DNA from 3 places in the Sphingobium sp. DN12 genome. Region 1 is predicted to be linked to each of the others. Evidence: riboswitches for the same ligand, from Rfam matches in the RefSeq annotation. Region 1 holds a riboswitch; each other region holds the start of a gene.
The links. A riboswitch is a leader RNA that binds a small molecule or an ion and turns the genes downstream of it on or off. The one in region 1 is predicted to bind cobalamin.
Positions count from the first base shown of each region.

Region 2: it holds a riboswitch for cobalamin, as region 1 does, so the genes downstream of both, ACI6S0_RS21255 (TonB-dependent receptor plug domain-containing protein) here and cobW (cobalamin biosynthesis protein CobW) in region 1, are expected to answer to the same signal.
Region 3: it holds a riboswitch for cobalamin, as region 1 does, so the genes downstream of both, ACI6S0_RS00350 (TonB-dependent receptor plug domain-containing protein) here and cobW (cobalamin biosynthesis protein CobW) in region 1, are expected to answer to the same signal.

Region 1 covers NZ_CP173717.1:4,265,617-4,272,940, reverse strand. Annotated here, with positions in the region: gene cobN (cobaltochelatase subunit CobN) at 1-1,672, opposite strand, end outside; gene cobW (cobalamin biosynthesis protein CobW) at 1,672-2,724, opposite strand; cobalamin riboswitch at 2,902-3,143, opposite strand; gene ACI6S0_RS20255 (Rieske (2Fe-2S) protein) at 3,174-3,551, opposite strand; gene maiA (maleylacetoacetate isomerase) at 3,548-4,192, opposite strand; gene fahA (fumarylacetoacetase) at 4,189-5,481, opposite strand; gene hmgA (homogentisate 1,2-dioxygenase) at 5,478-6,794, opposite strand; gene hppD (4-hydroxyphenylpyruvate dioxygenase) at 6,787-7,324, opposite strand, start outside.
Region 2 covers NZ_CP173717.1:4,474,498-4,481,821, reverse strand. Annotated here, with positions in the region: gene ACI6S0_RS21275 (adenosylcobinamide-GDP ribazoletransferase) at 1-625, opposite strand, end outside; gene ACI6S0_RS21270 (histidine phosphatase family protein) at 622-1,191, opposite strand; gene cobT (nicotinate-nucleotide--dimethylbenzimidazole phosphoribosyltransferase) at 1,188-2,201, opposite strand; gene ACI6S0_RS21260 (DUF1636 domain-containing protein) at 2,198-2,605, opposite strand; gene ACI6S0_RS21255 (TonB-dependent receptor plug domain-containing protein) at 2,605-4,560, opposite strand; cobalamin riboswitch at 4,697-4,889, opposite strand; gene ACI6S0_RS21250 (ABC transporter substrate-binding protein) at 4,956-5,816, shown strand; gene ACI6S0_RS21245 (acyl-CoA thioesterase) at 5,829-6,227, opposite strand; gene ACI6S0_RS21240 (S9 family peptidase) at 6,227-7,324, opposite strand, start outside.
Region 3 covers NZ_CP173717.1:63,653-70,976, forward strand. Annotated here, with positions in the region: gene mtaB (tRNA (N(6)-L-threonylcarbamoyladenosine(37)-C(2))-methylthiotransferase MtaB) at 1-467, opposite strand, end outside; gene dapF (diaminopimelate epimerase) at 470-1,273, opposite strand; gene ACI6S0_RS00345 (threonine ammonia-lyase) at 1,314-2,306, opposite strand; cobalamin riboswitch at 2,450-2,686, shown strand; gene ACI6S0_RS00350 (TonB-dependent receptor plug domain-containing protein) at 2,858-4,702, shown strand; gene ACI6S0_RS00355 (FecCD family ABC transporter permease) at 4,715-5,710, shown strand; gene ACI6S0_RS00360 (ABC transporter ATP-binding protein) at 5,704-6,477, shown strand; gene ACI6S0_RS00365 (penicillin-binding protein activator) at 6,515-7,324, opposite strand, start outside.

The DNA of each region.
Region 1 (7,324 bases):
CCAGATTGCCATGCTTGCCGACATGGACCAGCGCCTGCGCCCCGAAATCCTGAGCCAGCCAGACATGGAAGGCGAGATAGGCGTGCGGCGGCGGCAACGCGGGGTCATGATAGCTGCTCTTGGGATCGATATTATAGCCGCGCGCCGGCTGCACCGCGATCGCGACATGGCCGAAGCGATGGACGGCAAGGCGAAAGGCGCCGTCCCGCACGAAGGGATCGGCCTCGGGCGGTCCCCAGCGATCGACCATGGCGTCACGCGCGCCGGCGGGCAGAGCGGCAAGGGCGGCGCGATAGACATCAAGCGACAGGCTGACCTCGCCCGACCGATCCAGCGACGCCAGATCATTGGTGACGCCCCCGGTCATCAGCCGCATCAGCGCGGCGCCGTCGCGCGGAGCGTCGCCGATCGCATAGCCGGCCTCGCCCAGCCGGCGCAGGATCGCGGCGGCGCTGGCCGGCGTGTCGAGGCCGACGCCATTGCCGATCCGCCCGTCGCGATTGGGATAATTGGCCAGCACCAGCGCAACCCGGCGCTCGGTCGGCGCAGTGCGGCGCAGTGCCGCCCAGTTGCGTGCCAGATCGGCGACGAAGGCGACCCGGTCGGGTGCCACCCGCGGCACGACGATGCCGCACTGGGTGCGTTCATCGAACCGCTCGGCCGCCTTGAAGGCCACGGCGCGGGTGAAGAGGCGGCCGTCCACTTCGGGCAGGGCGACATTCATCGCCAGGTCGCGCGGGCCAAGGCCACGGGCGGACCCGCGCCAGCTGCCTTCCTCGACCCCGGCAAAGGCGGTCTGCAGGATCGGGCAATCGGCCTGTTCCAAGATGCCCGATACGCGCGGTTCGGACGACGACGAGGCGGCGAAGCTGGTCGCATTGACGATGATGTCGGGCGCGATGTCGGCCAGCAGCCCGCCAAGCCAGTCGCGCACGAACGGCTCGCGCAGCGCGCGGACATGCACGGCGGCGACATTGAAGCCGCGCGCGCCAAGCGCCGCCACCATCGCATCGACCGCGCTCAGCGTGCCGGCCACCACCAAAGCGCGATAGAAGATCAGCAGCGCCACCGGCCGCCCCTCGACCCAGGTCGCGCGCAGTTCGGCCACGCCGGGCCGGTCATGGCCGGGCAGATAGAGGCCCGCATCGGCAATCGGCAGCGGATGGTCGGGCTCGCCCGCATCCGCGCCGGTCAGCCGAGCGGCGCAGCGCAGGAAGGACAGCGCATTGGCGGTGCCGCCCTGGCGCAGATAGTCGCGCAGCTGCTCGCGCATCGCCGCCGGCACAGTGGAGGCACGATCCAGCGCCGGGTCGCCTTCGCGCCCGTCGGCGATCGCGGCGAAGGCGATGCCGCGTTCGCGCGCGACCTGCGCAATCTCGTCCACCCCATAGGGCCAATAGCTTTTGCCGCCGAGCAGGATGACGCAGACGAAGCGCGCCTTGGCGATCACCTTCTCGACATAGAGGTCGACCGAATAGGGATGCCTGAGCTGCAGCAGATTGGCCAGCCGCACGCTCGGCGCATCATCGGGCAGGCGCGCGGCGGCAGCGGCGAAACAGGCCAGGTCGCTGTCCGCCACGGTCAGGATGACGATGTCGCCGGGCGGCTGATCGAGGTCGATCGCCTCCTCGCCGTCGCTGATCGTTCCCGGCGTGGCGGACAGAAGATGCATCAGCCGAGCACGGCCTGGATGTCGGTCTCGATCGCGGCGCGGTCCAGCCCCTTCTGGCCGATCACCACCAGCTGGGTGCGGCGCGCCTCCCCCGCCTGCCAGGGACGGTCGAAGAAATGCTGGATGCGCGGGCCGACCGCCTGCACGACGAGGCGCATCGGCTTGCCGGCGACCGCGACCATGCCCTTGACGCGCAGCACATCATGGGTGGCGATCAGCGTGGACAGCGCCTGCACCAGCGTGTCGGGATCGGCGACCGCATCGCCGCCGACGACGAAGCTGTCGAAATCATCATGGTCATGATCCTCGCCCTCCGCCTCATGGTGCGAGGGGCGGGCGTCAAGATCATCCTCCGCTGCCGCGACGATGCCCAGCAGCGCGCCGATGTCGACCGCGCCATGGGCGGCGCGGACGATCTTCACGCCGGGCCGCGTCTCGGCATCGACCTGCGCCTCGACCGCGGCCAGCGTGTCGGCATCGACCAGGTCGCTCTTGTTCAGCACCACCATGTCGGCGCAGGCGAGCTGATCCTCGAACAATTCCTCCAGCGGGCTGTCATGGTCCAGATTGGGGTCGGCGGCGCGCGCTGCGGCCAGCGCGGCCTCATCGGTGGCGAAGCGGCCGGCGGCGACCGCATCGGCGTCGATCAGCGCGACGACGCCGTCGACCGTGGCGCGGGTGCGGATGTCGGGCCATTGGAAGGCCTTGACCAGCGGCTTGGGCAGGGCCAGCCCAGAGGTTTCGATGATGATATGGTCGGGCGGGCTCGGCCGGTCGAGCAGCGCGGTCATGGTCGGCAGGAAATCGTCGGCCACGGTGCAGCAGATGCAGCCATTGGCCAGCTCGACAATATCCTCTTCGGGGCAGGCGGCGTCATTGCAGCCCTTCACCAGTTCGCCGTCGACACCGACATCGCCAAATTCGTTGATGATGAGGGCGAGGCGGCGCCCCTTCGCATTTTCCAGCAGGTGGCGGATCAGCGTGGTCTTGCCCGCGCCCAGGAAGCCGGTGATGACGGTGGTCGGAATCTTGGCAGATGCAGTGTTGGCCATGACAAATACTCGCGCGCCGGAGCAACCGGGGCGGGAGCGAACCGGGCGCGCACGCACGGCCGGCCGGCATCGCGGACGGGCGCTTGTTCGCCCGCAGATGCGTGACCGCGCGGCTCCAGCCGCCAACCTGTCGCTCAGACGGAACACCGTGCCCCGGCCATCCCCTGGACCAAAGCAAGAGCGACCTAAACGCCGGCAGGTCTCCTGGCTTGCGGGTCATAGCGGGAGGAACGGCCTTCCCAGGCCTCGCAGGATTTAGCGTCCGGCCCAGTGGCTGCTGATCCCGCATCGGGGACAGCTTTGTTCATCACGCTCGCCGCTCACAGTTGCAGGGACAGCTGCGGACTTGGATGCCATGGCATCCGCACCGCCTTCCCATTTTAAGCCCCCGTGGGGGCACCGGCGCGATCATGTCGGGACGATGCGAAGCGCCGTCCCTGGGCCGGTTCCTAGTCGCTTTGGGCAGCGGTGACAATCCAGCCATCGGCGATGGCGAGCGGCCAGGGCGCAATGCGCTGACCGACGCATGGCCCACCGACGCAGACGCCATCGGTGCGGCGGAACAGGGCGCCGTGCCAGCTACAGCGGATATGGCTGCCATCCGGGGTCAGATAATCATCGAGCTGCTGGGCCAGCGGCAGGCCGGCATGGGGGCATTGATCGACAAAGCCGGCGACATGATCGCCATCCCGCACGGCAAAGCCATGGAAGCGGCCGGCGCGCATCTGCAACACGAAATTGCGCGCCTTGCCATCGGCGATCTGCTCGATCGGGCAAAGGCGCACGCCCGCCGGCGTCGCGAACAGGCGCGTGTCGGCGTCGCTCATATGTCGGCGTCGGGCTGGCGATCGGGGTGCGCGGCGGCAAAGGCGGGGAGCGCGCATGCCACCGCGTCCACGGCGCACAGCCGCGGAAAGGGCGTCAGGTCGACGCCGAAGCGCCGGGCATTGTAGAGCTGGGGCACAATATGGCAGTCGGCGAAGCTGGGGCTGTCCCCGAAGGCATGGGTGCCACCATGGCGCGCGACCAATGTTTCGAGCGCGGCCAGCCCCTCGCCGGTCCAGCGGGCGATCCAGGCGCGGACCTGATCCTCATCGGCGCCAAAATCCTGCCGCAGCGCCTGCAATATGCGCAGATTGCCGAGCGGATGGATATCGCAGGCGATGATGGCGGCCATGGCGCGGACGATCGCCGTATCGCCCGGATCGGCGGGCAGCAAGGGCGGCTGCGGCCAGCGGGCCTCGATCCATTCCAGGATCGCGCCGCTCTGCGTCAGCACGCTGTCGCCATCGACCAGCGCTGGCACCAGCCCCTGCGGCGCCAGCGCTCGATAATCGGGCGCCCGCTGCGCACCGCTGCGCAGATCATGGGTGACCTGGGCATAGTCGACACCCTTCAGGGCCAGCGCGATCCGCACGCGATAGCTCGCGCTCGATCGCCAATAGCCATGAAGGGTGAGGTCGCTCATCGCGCCGGCACGACCGTCGCGCGGCATTCGCCAAAGCCGATCGACACATGGCCGGGGGCGGACGCGGTGGCGCGCAATGTCACCTCGTCGCCATCCTCCAGGAAGCAGCGCGTCTCGCCCGATGGCAGGCTGATCGGCTCGCGGCCGCCGCTGCTGATCTCCATCAGGCTGCCATAGCCCTCGCGCGTCGGGGCGGAGATGGTGCCGCTGCCGAGCAGATCGCCGGGCATCAGGTTGCAGCCATTGGAGGCATGATGGGTGACGATCTGGCTGACGGTCCAGTACATGTTGCTCGCTGGCCCCTGGCTCAGCCGCATCGGCGGCTGGCCTGCGTCGCGCATCGCCTGGGTCGAGAGATAGACTTCCAGCGTCAGCGCCAGCGCGCCATGAGCCTGATCATCGGCATCGCTGAGGTAAGGCAACGGCGCCGGGTCTCCGTCCGGCCGGGGCGGCTGGGCGATGCGGAACGGCGCCAGCGCCTCGGGCGTCACCACCCAGGGCGAAATGGTCGAATGGAAATTCTTGGCCAGGAAGGGCCCGAGCGGCTGATATTCCCACGCCTGGAAATCGCGCGCCGACCAGTCGTTGAGCAGGCAGAAGCCGGCGACATGATCGGCCGCCTGGCCGATCGGGATCGGGCTGCCCAGATCATTGCCGGCGCCGATCCACACGCCCAGTTCCAGCTCATAATCGAGCCGGGCGGTCGGGCCGACCACCGGCACATCGGCCTCGGGCGGCTTACGCTGGCCACGCGGACGGACCAGCGGATCACCCGACGGACGGATCGAGGAGGCGCGGCCATGATAGCCGATCGGCACATATTTATAATTGGGCAGCAGCGGATTGTCGGGCCGGAACTGGCGGCCGATATTGTTGGCGTGATGGATGCCGACATAGAAGTCGCTATAATCGCCGATCCGCGCCGGCAAATGCAGCATGCAGTCCGCCGCCCGGTGCAGCAGCGGCTCGACCGCCAAGCGATGGGCCGGGTCCGACAGCAGCGCGCTGATCCGGCGGCGCAGGGCGACCCGCTCCGCCACCGGCAGCGCCATCAGCGCGTTGAGCTGGCCTTCCAGCAGCGGCGCGCAATCGATCAGCCCGGCCCCGACACAGGCGGCCAGGTCCAATATGGCGTCGCCGATCGCGACACCGGCGCGCGGCGAAGCTCCTGCGGGCGAGAACAGGCCATAGGGCAGGTTCTGGATCGGGAAGTCGCCATGATCCTGCGCGCTCGCAACCCAGCTGGTGCGGGCGGGATCATGGGTTTCGTCGGTTTGCCAATAGCTCATGGGGTCTCGTTCATCGGGGGCAGCTGGGCCTTGCGGAAGCCAGACCAGCAATCATCATAATCGGGTTGCAGCAGCGAGCTTTCCATCGCCCAGCGCGTCGGGCGCAGCACCATCCGGCTTTCGAACATGAAGGCCATGGTGTCGGCGATGCGCTGCGGCGCCAGGTCGGCGGCAATCGCCTTGTCATAGCTCGCCCGGTCGGGGCCATGGCCGGCCATGCCATTGTGCAGCGACGCGCCGCCGGGCGCGAAGCCGCCCGCCTTGGCATCATATTCGCCATGGATCAGCCCCATCAGCTCGCTCATCACATTGCGGTGGAACCAGGGCGGCCGGAATGTGTCCTCCGCCACCATCCAGCGCGGCGGGAAGATGACGAAGTCGATATTGGCGGTGCCCGGCGTCTCGCTCGGCGATGTCAGCACCGTGAAGATCGAGGGATCGGGATGGTCGAAACTGACCGTGTTGATCGTGTTGAACCGGGTCAGGTCATAGCGCAGCGGCGCGAGATTGCCGTGCCAGGCGACGACATCGAACGGGCTATGGTCCAGCATGGTTATCCACAGGCGGCCCATGAACTTCTGGATCAGTTCAAACGGCCGCTCGACATCCTCATAGGCCGCGACCGGCGCCTCGAAATCGCGGGGGTTGGCCAGGCCGTTGGCGCCGATCGGTCCCAGATCGGGCAGGCGGAAGGGCGCGCCGTAATTTTCGCAGACATAGCCGCGCGCCGCGCCCTCGATCAGCTCGACCCGGAAGCGGACGCCGCGCGGGATCAGCGCGACCTGCAACGGCGCGACATCGATCACGCCCAGTTCGGTGACGATACGCAGCGCGCCCTGCTGTGGCACGATCAGCATCTCGCCATCGGCGCAGACGAAGGCACGGTCGACCATCGAGGCAGTCGCGGCGTAGAGATGCACGGCGCAGCCCTGGCCTGCTGCGACATCGCCATTGCCGGCATAGCTGGTGAGGCCGTCGATGAAGTCGACGTCACGCTCAGGCAATGGCAGCGGGTTCCAGCGCAGCCGATTGGGCGAGGGCGGCACCTCGTCAAATGGCGCGCTGCGCAGCAAGGCTGCAGCATCATAAGGCGCGAAGGGTGGATGCGATGCCGCCGGCCGCATGCGATAGAGCCAGCTGCGCCTGTTCTCCGCCCGTGGCGCGGTGAAGGCGGTGCCCGACAATTGCTCGGCATAGAGGCCATAGGGCAGGCGCTGGGGCGAATTGCGCCCCACCGGCAGCGCGCCGGCCACCGCCTCGGTCGAAAAATGATTGCCGAAGCCGCTCATCATCCGGGGCGGCGCGTCACTCATCGACGGTGATCACGCCGCGACGGATCTGGTCCAGCTCGATCGATTCATAGAGCGCCTGGAAATTGCCATTGCCAAAGCCTTCATTGCCCTTGCGCTGGATGATCTCGAAGAAGATCGGGCCGAACATCGTCTCGGTAAAGATCTGCAGCAAGATGCCCTCCTCGCCGACATTGCCGTCGATCAGAATGCGGTTGCGCTTGAGACGTTCCAGATCCTCGCCATGGCCCGGCACGCGCTGGTCGACCAGCTCATAATAGGTCTCGATCGTGTCCTGCAGCCGCACGCCGCGCGCGCGCAGCCGCTCGACCGTGTCATAGATATTGGCGGTGGTGAGCGCGATATGCTGGATGCCCTCGCCATTATAGTCGCGGATGAACTCCTCGATCTGGCTCTTGTCGTCCTGACTCTCGTTCAGGGGAATGCGGATCGCCTTGTCCGGGGCGATCATCGCCTGGCTGAACAGGCCGGTCGCCTTGCCCTTGATATCGAAATATTTCTGCTCCTCGAAGCCGAAGAGGGTGCGGTAAAAT
Region 2 (7,324 bases), 210 kb from region 1:
GCCGGCGCTTCAGCCACAGGCCCCAGACCAGCATCAGCAGCGGCGCTGCGAGCAGGGCCGGCAGCCACCAGGCGGCGATTATCAACAAACTTATCCACAGGGCGATGTGGATCGTTTTGACGGCATCGGCAAAACGCGCGCCCAGCCCGGCATGCAGCGGCGGCAGCATCCGCGCCCACAGCAACGGCCCGATCCGCGCGGCAAAGGGAATGAGCAGCAGCGGCAGCATCATGCCCCGCTCGACCAGCGCATGGAGCAGCAGCAGCTTGGCGATCAGTTGCAGGCCGATCGCCACCACGCCGAAACTGCCGACATGCGGGTCGGCCAGCACCGCCAGCAGCCTGTCCCGCCCTTTATGCACCGCGCCGCAGGCATCAGCGATGTCGCCGAGCCCGTCGAGATGCAGCGCCCCGGTCACGCCGACCCAGCAGAGCAGCCCGGCCAGCGCCCCGATCCAGGGATCGATGCGAACAGCAAGATTGACAGCGAACATGACAGATAGACCGACAATCGCACCGACCGCCGGAAACCATCGGATCGACCGTGCGAAGTCTGTCTCGTTCGCTGTCACCTTTGGCATCGGCAGGCGGGTCAGAAACTGGATGGCAAGGACCAGCCCCTTCATGGGCGCAGGCCCGTGATGCGGGCGAGCGGCGGCTCCCCGGTCCAGCGTTCCAGCGACAGCAAGGCGGCATAGGGCAGGCCGAAGCTCCAGCTCTGCTGCACGCTGAACCCGCACAGATGGGCCAGCGCCGCGCGCATCGCCCCGCCATGGGTCAGCACCAATGTGGGCACGCGCGGCAGATCCTCGACCGCATCGGCGATCCGCCCCAGCAATGCCGTCCAGCCCTCGCTGCCCGGCGGCGCGAAACCATCGGGATCCTGCCAGAAACGGGCGAGCGCCTCGGGATCGACATCGGCGGGAGCCAGACCATCCCAGATGCCGAAATCCAGTTCCCGCCAACGCGGATCGACCCACACCGGCAAGCCGGCGCGCTCGCCGATCGCGGTTGCCGCCTGCCGGGCGCGCTGCAGGTCGGACGTCACGATCATCTCGATCTCCAGCCCCTCCGCCTGCGCCAGACAGGCGTCGATGCCCGCGCGCGTCGGCACGCTGTCGGTCCGCCCCAGCAACAGGCCGGGCGTCTCGGGTGCGCCATGCCGCAGCAGATGGAGCGGCATGCCCATCATGTCGCGGTCGACACCGCCGCCTCGGCAAAGGTCGCCATGCCGCTATGCGCGGCTACGGCCGCACGGACGATATTGGCCGCCACCGCCGCGCCGCTGCCTTCGCCCAATCGCATGTCGAGGCGCAGCAGCGGCTCGAGCCCCATCCGCTCCAGCAGCAAGCCATGGCCCGGCTCGGCCGAGCAATGGCCGGCCAGGCAATGGTCGGCAAAGACCGGCACCTGCGCCACCAGCGGCGCGATCGCGGCGCAACTGATGAAACCGTCGAGCAGCACCGGCACGCCCAACTGGCGGGCGCGCAGCACCGCGCCGGCAATCGCCGCCAGTTCGCGCCCACCCAGCCGGCGCAGCGTTTCAAAGGCGCTGTCCGGCGCATCGGCATGGAAGGCGAGCGCCCGATCGATCGTCGCGATCTTGCGCCCGATCCCCTCGCCATCGACGCCCGTGCCGGGACCAACCCAGTCGCGCACGGCGCCGCCAAAGCTGCGCGCGCTCAGGGCGGCGGCGGCGGTCGAATTGCCGATCCCCATTTCGCCCACGACCAGCAGGTCCAGATCCTCTTCGGCCGCCGCCGCGCCGATCGACAGCGCGGTCAGGCACTCCTCCTCGGTCATGGCGGGGGCGATGGTGAAGTCCGCCGTCGGCCGGTCCAGATCGATCGATCGCACCGCCAGTTCCAGCCCGGCCACGCCGGCCAGGGCGTTGATCGCCGCGCCGCCGGCGGCGAAATTGGCGACCATCTGCGCGGTCACGGCGGCAGGATAGGCGCTGACGCCATGGACGGTGAAGCCATGATTGCCGGCAAAGATCGCGGCACGCGCCCGCTTCAGGCGCGGCACCGCGCGCCCCTGCCAGCTTGCCATGAAGATCGCGACATCCTCCAGCCGGCCGAGCGCGCCGAGCGGCTTGGTCAGTTCCGCCTGCCGCGCGCGTGCCGCCGCGCTGGCCAGTTCCTCGGCCGGCGGCAGATTGGCCAGGGCATTTTCGAAATCGGTGATCGAGGCGAAGCTCATTCGACGACAAATCCTTCCGGCGGGGTACGGGTGATGAAATGGCCCTTCACGCCTTCGGGCCATTCGCGAAAGGCGACGCGGCCATGCTCGCTGGCGGCATAGGCAATGGCATAATCGAGGATCGCGCGCGCCGCATCGGCATCCGGGGTGAACCGCCCCATTACATAGCCGACCTTGCCCGGCGCGCGCAGATGGACGGTGCAATGATCCTGGCAGGCGAACAGGCAAGGCATGTCCTGCACCGCGACGGTGGCATAGCGCGGGTCGGAGGCCTGCACGCTGCGCAGCGCCTCCGCCAATCGGGCCCCGCCGCGCACGCCCTCCCCGTCCTCCCGCATCTTCGGTGAATGACGGCAGGTATTGCAGGCGACAATGGCGGGGCCGGGTTCGACGGGGCGCAGCATCAGAAGCGCCCCCGGAAGCCGGCATAGATGCTGCGGCCGAGCGTGCCATAGCGATAGGCCGTCATATAATTCTCGTCGAAGAGATTCTCGACGCGGGCGAACAGGCGCAACGCCGGGGTGAACGCATATTCGGCGCGCAGGTCGACCAGCGTATAGTCGTCCAGCCGCGTCGTGTTGGCCGCATTGTCATAGCTGTGGCCGGACCAGCGCACCGCCGCGCCGGTGGTGAGGCCGAAGGGCCAGGCATAGCTGATCGAACCATTGGCACTGTTACGCGGCCGACGCGGCAGCCAATTGCCTTCGTTCGCGGTGCCGTCCGAACGATCCTCCGCCACGGTCCAGCTGTAATTGCCGTCGATCGTCAGCCCCTTGACCGGCTCGACCGCCACCTGCGCCTCTATGCCATGCGCCTTGGCGCGCGCGACATTGAGATAATAGCCATAGCGGCGGGTGGTGGTGCCGGGCGTGAAGCAGAGCGGATCGGTCGAGCTGGTGGAACAGCTATTATAGATGATCTGGTCGGTCGTGGTCCGGTCGAACCAGGTCGCGCCCAGCCGCAGTTTCTCGCCAAGGAAACGCTGCTCCGCGCCCGCTTCCCAGCCATGGGCGCGTTCGGGATCGAGCGCCTGGTTCCCATATTCGGAAAAGAGCTGATAGAGGGTCGGCGCCTTGAAGCCCTCGCCATAGCTGGCGCGCAGCACCGTCCCGGTCGGCAGCGCCCAGACGCCCCCGGCGGAAAAGAGGGTGCGGCCGCCGTAGCGGTTATGATCGTCATAGCGCAGCCCGCCGGTCAGGGTCAGGCCCGTAATCGGCTGGGCATTGAGCTGGCCATAGACGCTGGTGATCTCCGCCTTGCCGCGGGCCGGGTCGGGAATCGGCACCGAAAGCGACGCCGAAGGCGACACGCTGCGAAAGCGGCTATTCTCATTCTCCACCCCGAACAACGCAGTCCAGCCGTCGGCGATGGCAAAGCTGCCCTGATATTCCAGCCGCTGGTTGCGACCGGCGGCGTCGAAGCTCTGCTTGCGCGGGTTGCGCGGGTCGTAATTGTCGCGATCGGTGTCGGTATAGCCATAGCCGAAGCGGTTGCGGAAGCGGCCGTCGAGCAGCGCGACGTTAAGGCCGGCATAGCCGACAAATTCGCGATTGGTGCCATAGGCCGGGCTGTCCGCGCTGGTGGCGTCGAAATCGACCCGGCCATCGGAATAATAGCCGCGCAGGTCGGCGCTGATCCCGTCCGCCAGCGCAACCTCGACCCGGCCGGTGACGCTGCGGTTGGTATAGCCGTCCTTCTCCTTGCCGCCAAAGGCCGGGCTGATCGCCGAGATGCCCTCGGTGGTGAAGCTCTGTCCGCCGATCCGCCAGCTGACCGGGCCGGTCTTGCCGCCCAGCGCCGCACGGGCACTGACCGTGTCGCGCGACCCCGCCTCGATATCGAAGCTCCCCTCCAGCGGCTGTTCGGGCATGGCGGTGACGACATTGACGACGCCACCGATTGCCTGACTGCCCCACAGGGTCGACTGGGGACCGCGCAGCACTTCTATGCGCGAGGCGTCGCCGACCAGCAGGTTTGCGAAATTATAGCCGCCGCCGGCCGAGGACGGATCGTTGAGCTTCACCCCGTCAATGACCACTACGGTCTGGTCGGACTCGGCGCCACGGATACGCAGCGACGTCGCCGTGCCATAGCCGCCATTGCGCGAGATGCTGACGCCCGGCGTGCGCAGCAGCAATTCGGTGACGCCCAGATCCTGCGCCCGGTCGATCGCTGCCTTGTCGAGCACGGTGACGGAGGCCGGCACCTGGTCGGCCGGCGTGGCGAGGCGGGTCGCGGTGACGAGGATCGAGGATGCGCCGGCATCGGCAGCGGCATCGGGCGGTGGCGCCTGCTGCGCCTCTTCGGCGAAAGCGGTGGTGGAGAGAAGGAAAGAACAGAAAGTCAGATATTTGAACACATGAGCCCCCGGACGAGGGACCGCATCCCAGGGACGATATCGGTGCCCGGCCGGGCGCGACATGGTCCCCGCAATTTGCGGTCCACCTGTCGCCACGCGGGTTCACCCCCGTCCGCTCGGCACACCCTGTCCGCGCGAAGGACGACCGCGACGGGCAGGTCTCCTGGCTCGCGGGTCATCGCTGATTCATGCCGCCTTCTCAGAACCTTGCGGTCCCAATGGCATATGGCACAAAAGCTCGCCGCTCACAGTTGCAGGGGCAGCCGAGGTCTTGAACCCCATTCCCTTTTCATCCCCGCTGCCGGGGAACCTGTCGCAGTCCGGGCGATAGGCGAGCCCGACTGGAGCGTCAATCTTCCTTGCCTGGCGGAGCGCGCGGGCTAAGGGAGATGGCCATGCGGATTTTTGCGCCCATCGGCCCCGGCAAGGGGATGATCGCCCTGATGATCGCCCTGATCGGCGGTGCCACATTATGGGCGGCCACCGCGCGCCAGCCTGCCAATGCAGGCAAACGTCCGCAACGGATCGTGTCGCTCAACCTGTGCGCCGACCAGTTGCTGGTGGCGCTGGCCGATCGCGACCAGATTGCCGGCCTGACCCATAATGCCGGCGATCGGCAGATGTCGGCGGTGGCTGCCGTAACGAAGGGCCTGCCCATCCTCGACGGATCGGCCGAACAGATTTTGGCGACCAATCCCGATCTGGTGATCGGCATGCCGGCGCGGCGCAATCCGGCAATCGCGATCCTCAAGGCCCAGCATTATCCCGCCGTCGACCTGAAAAGCGCGGACAGCTATGCCGATATCATCGCGTCGATCCGCACCGTGGCGCAGGCGACTGGCCATGCCGACCGCGGCGAAGCGATGATCGCGCGGATGGACCGGGAGCTTGCCGCCCTGCCCCGCGCACCGAAGCCGAAGGTCGCCGCCTATTATCAGCGGCGCGGCTACATGACCGGCACCGGCACGCTGGTCGACGACCTGATGACGCGGGCGGGCCTGCGCAACCTGGCCGCCGACCTTGGCAAGCCGGCGATCGCGCAGGTCAGCCTGGAGGAGATGGTCGCGGCCCGGCCCGATTATCTGATCGTCGAGAGCGCGACCGACCGGATCACCGACCAGGGCACCGAAATGCTGCACCATCCGGTGCTGCGCGACATAGCGCGCATCAGCCTGCCCCAGGCCTGGACCGTGTGCGGCGGACCGGCCTATGTGCAGGCGGCCCGCGCCCTCTCCCAGGCCGTCAGCGCCCGCTGAAGCTGGGCCGGCTCAGCCCTCGATGAAGTTGGCGGCGACTTCCGCCGGCACCCGCATCAGCCGGCCACTTTCCTTGTCGATCATCGCCCAGGTGGATTTGGCCGACACCTTCACCTTGCCGTCCGGCCCGGTGAACTCGATCAGCCGGTCGAACCGCGCGCCGCGCGGCCCTTCCGGTATCCAGGTGCGGCCCGATACGACATCGCCCTCGGTCACGTTACCGCGATAATCAACCTCATGCCGGGTCACGACCCAGATATAGGCGTCGACATGGGCCGGATCGGCATCGGTCATCCAATGTTCGACCGACAATTGCTCCATCCACTGCACCCACACCGCATTGTTCACATGGCCCAGCACATCGATATGCTCGGGCCTTGCGGTGAACTGCTTGGTGAAGCTCGACGCCATCAGCCTTCCACTCCCAGCTGCCACAGGATGAACGCAAATTCCTCGGCGGTCTCGTGCAGGCTCTCGAACCGGCCCGACTTGCCGCCATGGCCCGCGCCCATATTGGTCTTGAGCAGCAGGATATTGCTGTCCGTCTTGGTCGCGCGCAGCTTCGCCACCCACTTCGCCGGTTCCCAATAGGTGACGCGCGGGTCGTTCAGCCCGGCCGTCACCATCAGCGGCGGATAGTCCTGCGCACTGACATGGGTGTAGGGATCATAGCTCTGGATCGTGCGGAATGCGGCCTCATCCTCGATCGGATTGCCCCATTCGGGCCATTCGCCCGGCGTCAGCGGCAGCGTTTCGTCCAGCATGGTGTTGAGCACATCGACGAACGGCACATGTGCCACCACCGCGCCCCACAGGTCGGGATCGGAGTTGATGACTGCGCCCATCAGCTCGCCGCCGGCCGATCCGCCCGAAATGCTGATCCTGCCCTTGGCCGAATAGCCAAGATCGATCAGCCCCTTCGCGACATCGACGAAATCGGTGAAGGTGTTGGTGCGCTTGTCGAGCTTGCCGTCCAGATACCATTGCTGGCCCATGTCGTCGCCGCCGCGAATATGGGCGATGGCAAAGGCAAAGCCGCGATCCAGCAGCGACAGGCGGCTGGTCGAAAAGCCCGGCTCCATCGCCAGACCATAGGCGCCATAGCCATAAAGGTGCAGCGGCGCGCTGCCATCGCGGGGGAAATCCGCGGGATAGACGATCGACACCGGAATCTGCGTGCCGTCGCGCGCCGGGATCATCAGCCGCTCGGTGGCATAGCGGCTGGCGTCATAGCCCGAGGGAATTTCCTGGACCTTCAACACCTCCAGCTCACCCGTTGCCAGATGATAATCATAGATGGTGTCGGGCGTGACCATCGATTCATAGCCGATGCGCAGCTTCGTCACCTCATATTCGGGATTGTCGTCGAGACTCGCCGAATAGCTGGCTTCCGGGAATGGAATGCGCTTTGCCGCATGGGTCGCATAATCGCGCAGCTCGATCTGGTCGAGCCCATCCTGCCGCCCTTCGGTGACGTAGAAGGTCTTGAACAGGGTGAAATCGGTCAG
Region 3 (7,324 bases), 700 kb from region 1:
GAGCGGCTGTTCCCCCGGCCATAGGGGATGATGCAGAAGGTGCAGCGATGGTCGCAGCCATTCTGCACCTCCAGAAAGGCGCGGGCATGTTCGGCAAAGGCGCTGGCCATGTGCGGCGCGGTGTCGCGCACGGCCATGATGTCGGAGACGTTGACCTTATCCGCCACCGGGGCGAAGGCGGCTGCCTCCAGCTTCTCCCGGTTGCCGATCACGCCGTCCACTTCCGCCATGGCGGCGAAGGTCTGGGGTTCGGTCTGGGCGGCGCAGCCGGTGACGAGGATGCGGGCGTCGGGGCGGTCTCGCCTGGCGCGGCGGATCGCCTGCCGGGTCTGGCGCACGGCCTCGGCCGTCACGGCGCAGCTGTTGACGACGATCAGGTCGTCCTGTGCGCCGGCCATTTCGCGGATCGCTTCGCTTTCCGCGATGTTGAGCCGGCAGCCCAGGGTGATGATGTCGGGACCGGCCACGGTCAGAAGCGGTCCCAGTCCGCCTCGCCGTCGAACACATGGGTGGCGGGGCCGGTCATGCGGATCGTGCCGCCCGGTGCCCAGTCGATTTCCAGGTCGCCGCCCGGCAGGCTGACCGTCACCGGGCCGGCCATCAGCTTGCGGCGGATCGCCGCGACGGCGGTGGCGCAGGCGCCGGTGCCGCAGGCGCGGGTGAGGCCGGCGCCCCGTTCCCAGACGATCAGGCGCAAATGCTGCGGGCCGACGACCTGCGCGAAATTGACGTTCACGCGGGCGGGGAAGAGCGGATCATGCTCGATCAGCGGGCCGAGCCGTTCGAAATCGACCGCGTCCAGATCCTCGACGAAGAAGATCACATGCGGGTTGCCGACATTGACGGCGGCCGGCGCGGGCAGGTCTTCCCAGCTGGCCGACATCGTCAGCGTGTCCATCGGATAAGCGAGCGGGATCGCGTCCCAGTCGAAGCGGGGCGCGCCCATGTCGACGCTGGCGCCGCCGTCCACGCTCTTTGCATCAAGCAGGCCTGCCTTGGTGCGGATCAGCACATCGCGGCCGACGAACAGGGGAACGCAGCGGGTCGCGTTGCCGCAGGCTTCCACTTCGCTGCCATCAGCATTGAATATCTGCATCGACACATCGGCGTCGTCGCTCTCGCCGATGACGATCAACTGGTCGCAGCCGATGCCGGCGTGGCGATCGGCAATGGCGCGGGCGCGCGCCTGCGTCATCGCGACCGGCGCCTGGCGCGCGTCGATCACGACGAAATCATTGCCCAGACCATGCATCTTGGAAAAGCGGCTCATCATGGCGCCGCATTTAGTGCGGGACGGGGCAAAAGACCAGCGGTCAGGCGTTCTGGCCGCCAATGATCGCGGCATAATCCTGCGGATCGACATTGGCGCCGGAGATGACGAGGGCGGTGGTGCCGTCGGTGGGCGGGGCGAGGCCGGCAAGCATGGCCGCGAGCGCCACCGCGCCGCCCGGTTCGACCACCAGCTTGAGCGTGATGAAGGCGAAGCGCATTGCGTCGCGCACCTGATCGTCGCTGACGACGAGGCCGCCGGCGAGCAGGGCCTGGTTGATCGGGAAGGTCAGCGCGCCGGGGCTGGGGGCCAGCAGCGCGTCGCAGATGCTGCGCGCGTCGGGCGCGACACTTTCCCGCACGCCGCTGGCGAGCGAGCGGGCGGTATCGTCGAAGCCGGCGGGTTCGACGGCATAAACGGCGATGTCGGGGCGGGCGGCCTTGACCGCCGTCGCCGTGCCCGCGACCAGCCCGCCGCCACCACAGCAGACGAGAATCTGGGTGGGGTTGGCGCCGACGGCCTGCGCTTGCTCCAGTATCTCCAGGCCGATCGTGCCCTGGCCGGCGATGATGAAGGGATCGTCGAAGGAGGGAACCAGCGTTGCGCCGCGTTCGGTGGCAAGGGCGGTGGCGATTGCCTCGCGGCTCTGGGTGAAGCGGTCATAGGGGACGACCTCAGCCCCCATCGCACGCGTGTTGGCGGTCTTGATCGCTGGGGCATCGGCCGGCATCACGATCGTTGCCGGGATGCCGAGCAGGCGCGCGGCGAAGGCGACGCCCTGGGCATGATTGCCCGAGGACCATGCGACGACGCCCGCCGCCCGTTCCGCTGCATCGAGGCGGGCGAGGCGGTTATAGGCGCCGCGGAACTTGAACGATCCGCTATGCTGGGCACCCTCGAACTTCACCAGCACGCGCCGGCCGCACAAATCGTTGAGCGCGGCATTCTCGATCAGCGGGGTGCGAACCGCCGCCGGTGCGATCAGCCGCGCGGCATCGGCGACGTCGGCGGCAGTGATAGCAAGCGAATCGGTCATGTCGGCTCCTTCGGTCAGAGGCCCCTGCATAGCCGCCCATCGGCGCCGCGCAACGATCCGCCGGGGCGATCCTGGCCCGCTTGGCAGGGCTTGTGCTTTGGCTTATGGGGGCGGCGCGCCGGGGCGGTCAAAGGCCCCGGCGCGCATGATCGCGCCGGTGCCCGCAAGGGCTGAAAACGGGAATGCGGTGCGGGGGGCAAAGCCCTTCCAAATCCGCGGCTGTCCCTGCAACTGTAAGCGGTGAGCGCGATGCGCAGGGTTCCCAGGCTCTTCAAAAGGGGAGGGCCGGAACCGGCCACTGGACCGACAGGTCCGGGAAGGCTGGCGCATCGCTGCCCTGACCCGCGAGCCAGGAGACCTGCCGGCGTCTGGTCGCTCTTGCCCTGGCCCAGGGGATGGCCATGGCGCGGTGTTTCCGTCGAGCGACGCCCATGGCGGCCGGGGCCGCATCGGTGCGTGGGGCGGGGCGCTGGCGTCTTCCCGATCCTCACGCAGCGACCGCATGTGCGGACGCCCCGGTTCCAAATCGACGGACGCCGGGGGACGATAAAATGAAGATGTTGGGGATTTCGCTGATCGCGCTGCTGGCCGCTACGCCGGCACTGGCACAAGACGATGATATCGTCGTCACCGCTTCGGGCATTGCGCAGCCGCGCGACGAGGTCGGCCAGGCGATCACGGTGATCGATGCCGACACGATCAGGACGCGCCAGGCGGTCGATGTCGTCGATCTGCTCGCCACCACGCCGGGCGTCCGCTTCAGCCGCAATGGCTCGACCGGCGGCGTGACCGGCGTGTCGCTGCGCGGCGCGGAGACGACCCAGACGCTGGTGCTGATCGACGGGGTCAAGGTCAACGACCCGAGCGGCATCGGCGACGGCTATGATTTCGGCCATCTGCTGACCGGCAATATCCGCCGGATCGAAGTGCTGCGCGGCTCCAACTCGGTCGTCTATGGCAGTCAGGCGATCGGCGGCGTGGTCAATGTGATGACCGGCGCGCCGAGCGAGGGTTTCGAGGTCAATGCCTCGGCCGACTATGGCTATAGCGACACGCTGAACGCCAAGGCCGATGTGTCGGGCACGCGTGGCGCGGTGTCCGGCGGCGTCGGCGTCGCCTATTTCAACACCGACGGCATTTCCTCGGTCGGCCGGTCGTTCGGCGGCGTGGAGAAGGACGGCTATGAGAATATCGCCACCAACGCCAAGCTGAAGATCGCCTTTTCCGACACGCTCAGCCTCGACCTGCGCGGTTACTATATCCATGCCGATCTCGACTATGACAGCTTCTTCGGCGCGCCGGCCGACAGCAGCGACGTCAGCAAGCTGGACCAATATGTCGGCTATGCCGGGATCAACCTGGCGCTGCTCGACGGCAAGCTGACCAATCGGGCCGCCGTCACCTGGATGCGCAACGATCGCGACTATTATTTCGTGCGCGGCACTGACCCGGACTATGGCTATTCGGGCACCAATCTGCGGTTCGAATATGAGGGCGTCTATGCCCCGGTGGATCAGGCCAAGCTGATCTTCGGCTATGAGCATGAGCGGCCGGACTATGAGTATTTCGGCTTTGGCGACATAGCGAGCGCGAAGGCGAACATCGACAGCGTCTATGCGCTGGCGGTGGTGAAGCCGCTTGCCGGCCTCGCCGTCACTGGTGGGCTGCGCCATGACGATCATAGCCAGTTCGGCGGCGCGACCACCTTTGGCGCGAACGCCAATTACACGCCGAACGCCGGCGCGACCAATATCCGCCTTTCCTATGGCGAGGGGTTCAAGGCGCCGTCGCTCTATCAGCTCTACGACACCTATAGCGGCAACAGCGCGCTGCGGCCTGAGCGGTCGAAAAGCTATGATGTCGGCTTCGACCAGAGCCTGGACGGGGACAAGGCTATGCTGTCGCTGACGGCGTTCCGGCGCGATACCCGCAACCAGATCAACTATGATTATGCGACCTACACCTATGGCAATCTGGACCGGACCCGCGCCAAGGGCGTGGAAGCGACGCTGACGCTGAAGCCGGTCGAGGCGCTGACGGTGGCGGCATCCTACTCCTATGTCGATGCGCGCGACCGGTCGGGCGGGGTCACCGACGGCAATCGCCTGCCGCGCCGCGCCGCCAATGCGGTCAGTGTGTCGGCCGACTATCTCTGGGCCTTCGGCCTGTCGACCGGCGCGACCCTGACCATGGTCGGCGACAGCTATGACGACACGGCCAACACGCGCCGGCTCGACGGCTATGCGCTGGCCGGGCTGCGCGCATCCTTCCCCGTGGGCGAGCATCTGGAAGTCTATGGCCGGATCGACAATCTGTTCGATGCGGATTACGCCACGGCCTATGGCTATGGCACCTATGGCCGGTCGGCCTATGGCGGCGTGCGTGTCCGCTTCTAAGGGGCGGCGCGCATGAGCGGGCGGCGGCATCCTTTGTTGCTGCCGGGGCTGATCGCCCTGCTGCTGGTCGCGGCGATCGCGTCGGTCGCGCTGGGATCGGTGACGATCGCGCCGGCCCGCATCCTGGCGGTGCTGGCGGGCGGCGGCGACATGGTGGCGCGCGCGATCGTCATCGACCTGCGCTTGCCGCGCATGGCGATCGGCCTGCTGGTCGGCGGCATGCTGGGCCTGTCGGGCGCGGCATTGCAGGGCTATCTGCGCAATCCGCTGGCCGAACCCGCCGTGCTCGGCGTGTCCAATGCGGCGGCGCTGGGGGCGGTGATCGCGCTCTATTTCGGCCTGTCCGAACTGCATCCGATGGCGTTGCCGCTGCTGGCGATCGTCACGGCCCTGGCGGCGATCGGCGCGCTGTTCCTGCTTGCCGGGCCGTCGGAAAGCCCGTTGACGCTGATCCTGGCCGGCATTGCCGTCGCGACGCTGGCGGGGGCGGGGATCAGCCTGGCGCTGAACCTCTCCCCCAATCCCTTTGCCGCGATGGAGATTATGAGCTGGCTGATGGGGAGCCTGGAAAATCGCAGCATCGACCATCTGCTGCTGGCGCTGCCCTGCATCGCGGTCGGTGCGGCGCTGCTGCTCTATGACGGGCGCGCGCTCGACGCGCTGACCCTGGGCGAGGATGGCGCGCGGGCGCTGGGCGTCGACCTGTCGCGGGCGCGGCTGCGGCTGATGGCGGGCGTCGCGATCGGCGTCGGCGGGGCGGTAGCGGTGACCGGATCGATCGGCTTCGTCGGCCTGATCGTGCCGCATCTGGTGCGGCCGCTGACCGATCGCTCGCCTTCCGCGCTGCTGCTGCCCTCTATGCTGGGCGGCGCGGTGCTGCTGACCCTGGCGGATATCGGCGTGCGCATCATCCCGACCAGCAGCGAGCTGAAACTGGGCGTGCTGACGGCGATGCTGGGCGTGCCGGTCTTCCTCATTCACCTGATGCGGGAGCGGCGGCTATGGTGACCCTGTCGACCGAGCAACTGGACGTCCGGCTGGGCCGCCATCTGGCGGTGCGTGGCGTCCATCTGTCCATGGCGCCGGGCCAGTTGATCGGCGTGATCGGCCCCAATGGCGCGGGCAAGTCGACCTTGGTGCGGGCACTGCTGGGGCTGGTGAAGCCGGCCGCCGGACGCGCGCTGCTGGACGGCACGCCGGTCGAGCGGCTGTCGCGCCCGGCGGTGGCGCGGTCCATCGCCTATCTGCCGCAGGGCCAGACATTGCACTGGCCCCTGGCGGTCGAGCGGCTGGTGGCGCTGGGGCGGTTGCCGCATCTGGGGCCGCTGTCGCGCCTGACCGCCGACGATGACGCGGCGATCGAGGACGCGATGGTCCGCGCCGATGTCACCGGCTTCAAGGGCCGGATCGCGACCGAGCTGTCGGGCGGCGAGCGGGCGCGGGTGCTGCTGGCGCGGGCGCTGGCGGTGGGCGCGCCGGCGCTGATCGCCGACGAGCCGCTCGCCGCGCTCGACCCCGGCCACCAGATCGACGTTATGGCCTTGTTGCGGGCGCAGGCGCAGGGCGGGGCGCTGGTCGTCACCGTGCTGCATGACCTCGCCATGGCGGCGCGCTATTGCGACCGGCTGCTGCTGATGGATGGCGGCGCGCTGGTGGCGGACGGGGCGCCGATGGACGTGCTGACGCCGGAGCGCCTGGCATCCGTCTATGGCGTCGCCGCGCGGATCGACGTCAGCGACGGCCTGCCGCTGATCGTGCCGACGGCGCGGGTCTGATCCGTAACGAAAAAGGGGGCCTTCCGGCCCCCTTTGCTTAATTGCCGAAGCCGCGTGGGGCGGGATCGACCACGCTGATCGTGCCGGCGCCGACCTCGCTCACTTCCAGCGCGCGTTCGGCGATGCCGTTGCGGTTGAAGCGGAAGGCGCCGTCGATGCCGGCAAAGCCGCCCGGATCGCGCAGGCGCGCGGTCGGGAAGGGCGAACCCGGCTTCCAGTCCTGGGCGATCCGCACCGTCAGCAGCACCGCGTCATAGCCCATCGAGGACAGGCGGAAGGGCGCGCTGCCGTAACGGGTGCGATATTTGGTCGCGAGCTGGCGATAGAGGCCGTCCGACACGCTGGCATACCAGGCGCCGCGCAGCACGGGGCTGGCGGCCAGCGATTCTTCGGTATTCCAGATTTCGGTGCCGAGCAGGCGGGCACTGGCGCCGCCATTCTTGCGCACGATCGGCGCGACCTGCAGCGCGACCCGGCCGCTGTCGGCGATCAGCAGCGCGTCATAGCTGGACGAGGCCTGCAGCTTCTTGACCGCAGCGGTGATCGAGGCGGGGGTGCGGTCGAAGGTCTGCATCGACACGACCGTACCGCCGGCCTGTTCGACCGCGCGCAGCAGCGCATTGCCGGCGCGCTCGCCATAGGTGCCGCGCGGCACCAGCGCGCCGAAATTGGACAGGCCCTTTTCACGGGCGAAGCCGATCACCCGCTCGATCGACTGGTTGGGGGTATAGCCCATCAGGAAGATGTTGCTGCCCGCGACGCTGGTGTCGTTGGAGAAGCTGATGACCGGGACATTGGCCTTGGCCGCGATCGGCCCGACGATGCGGGCGTCATCGGCGAGCAGCGG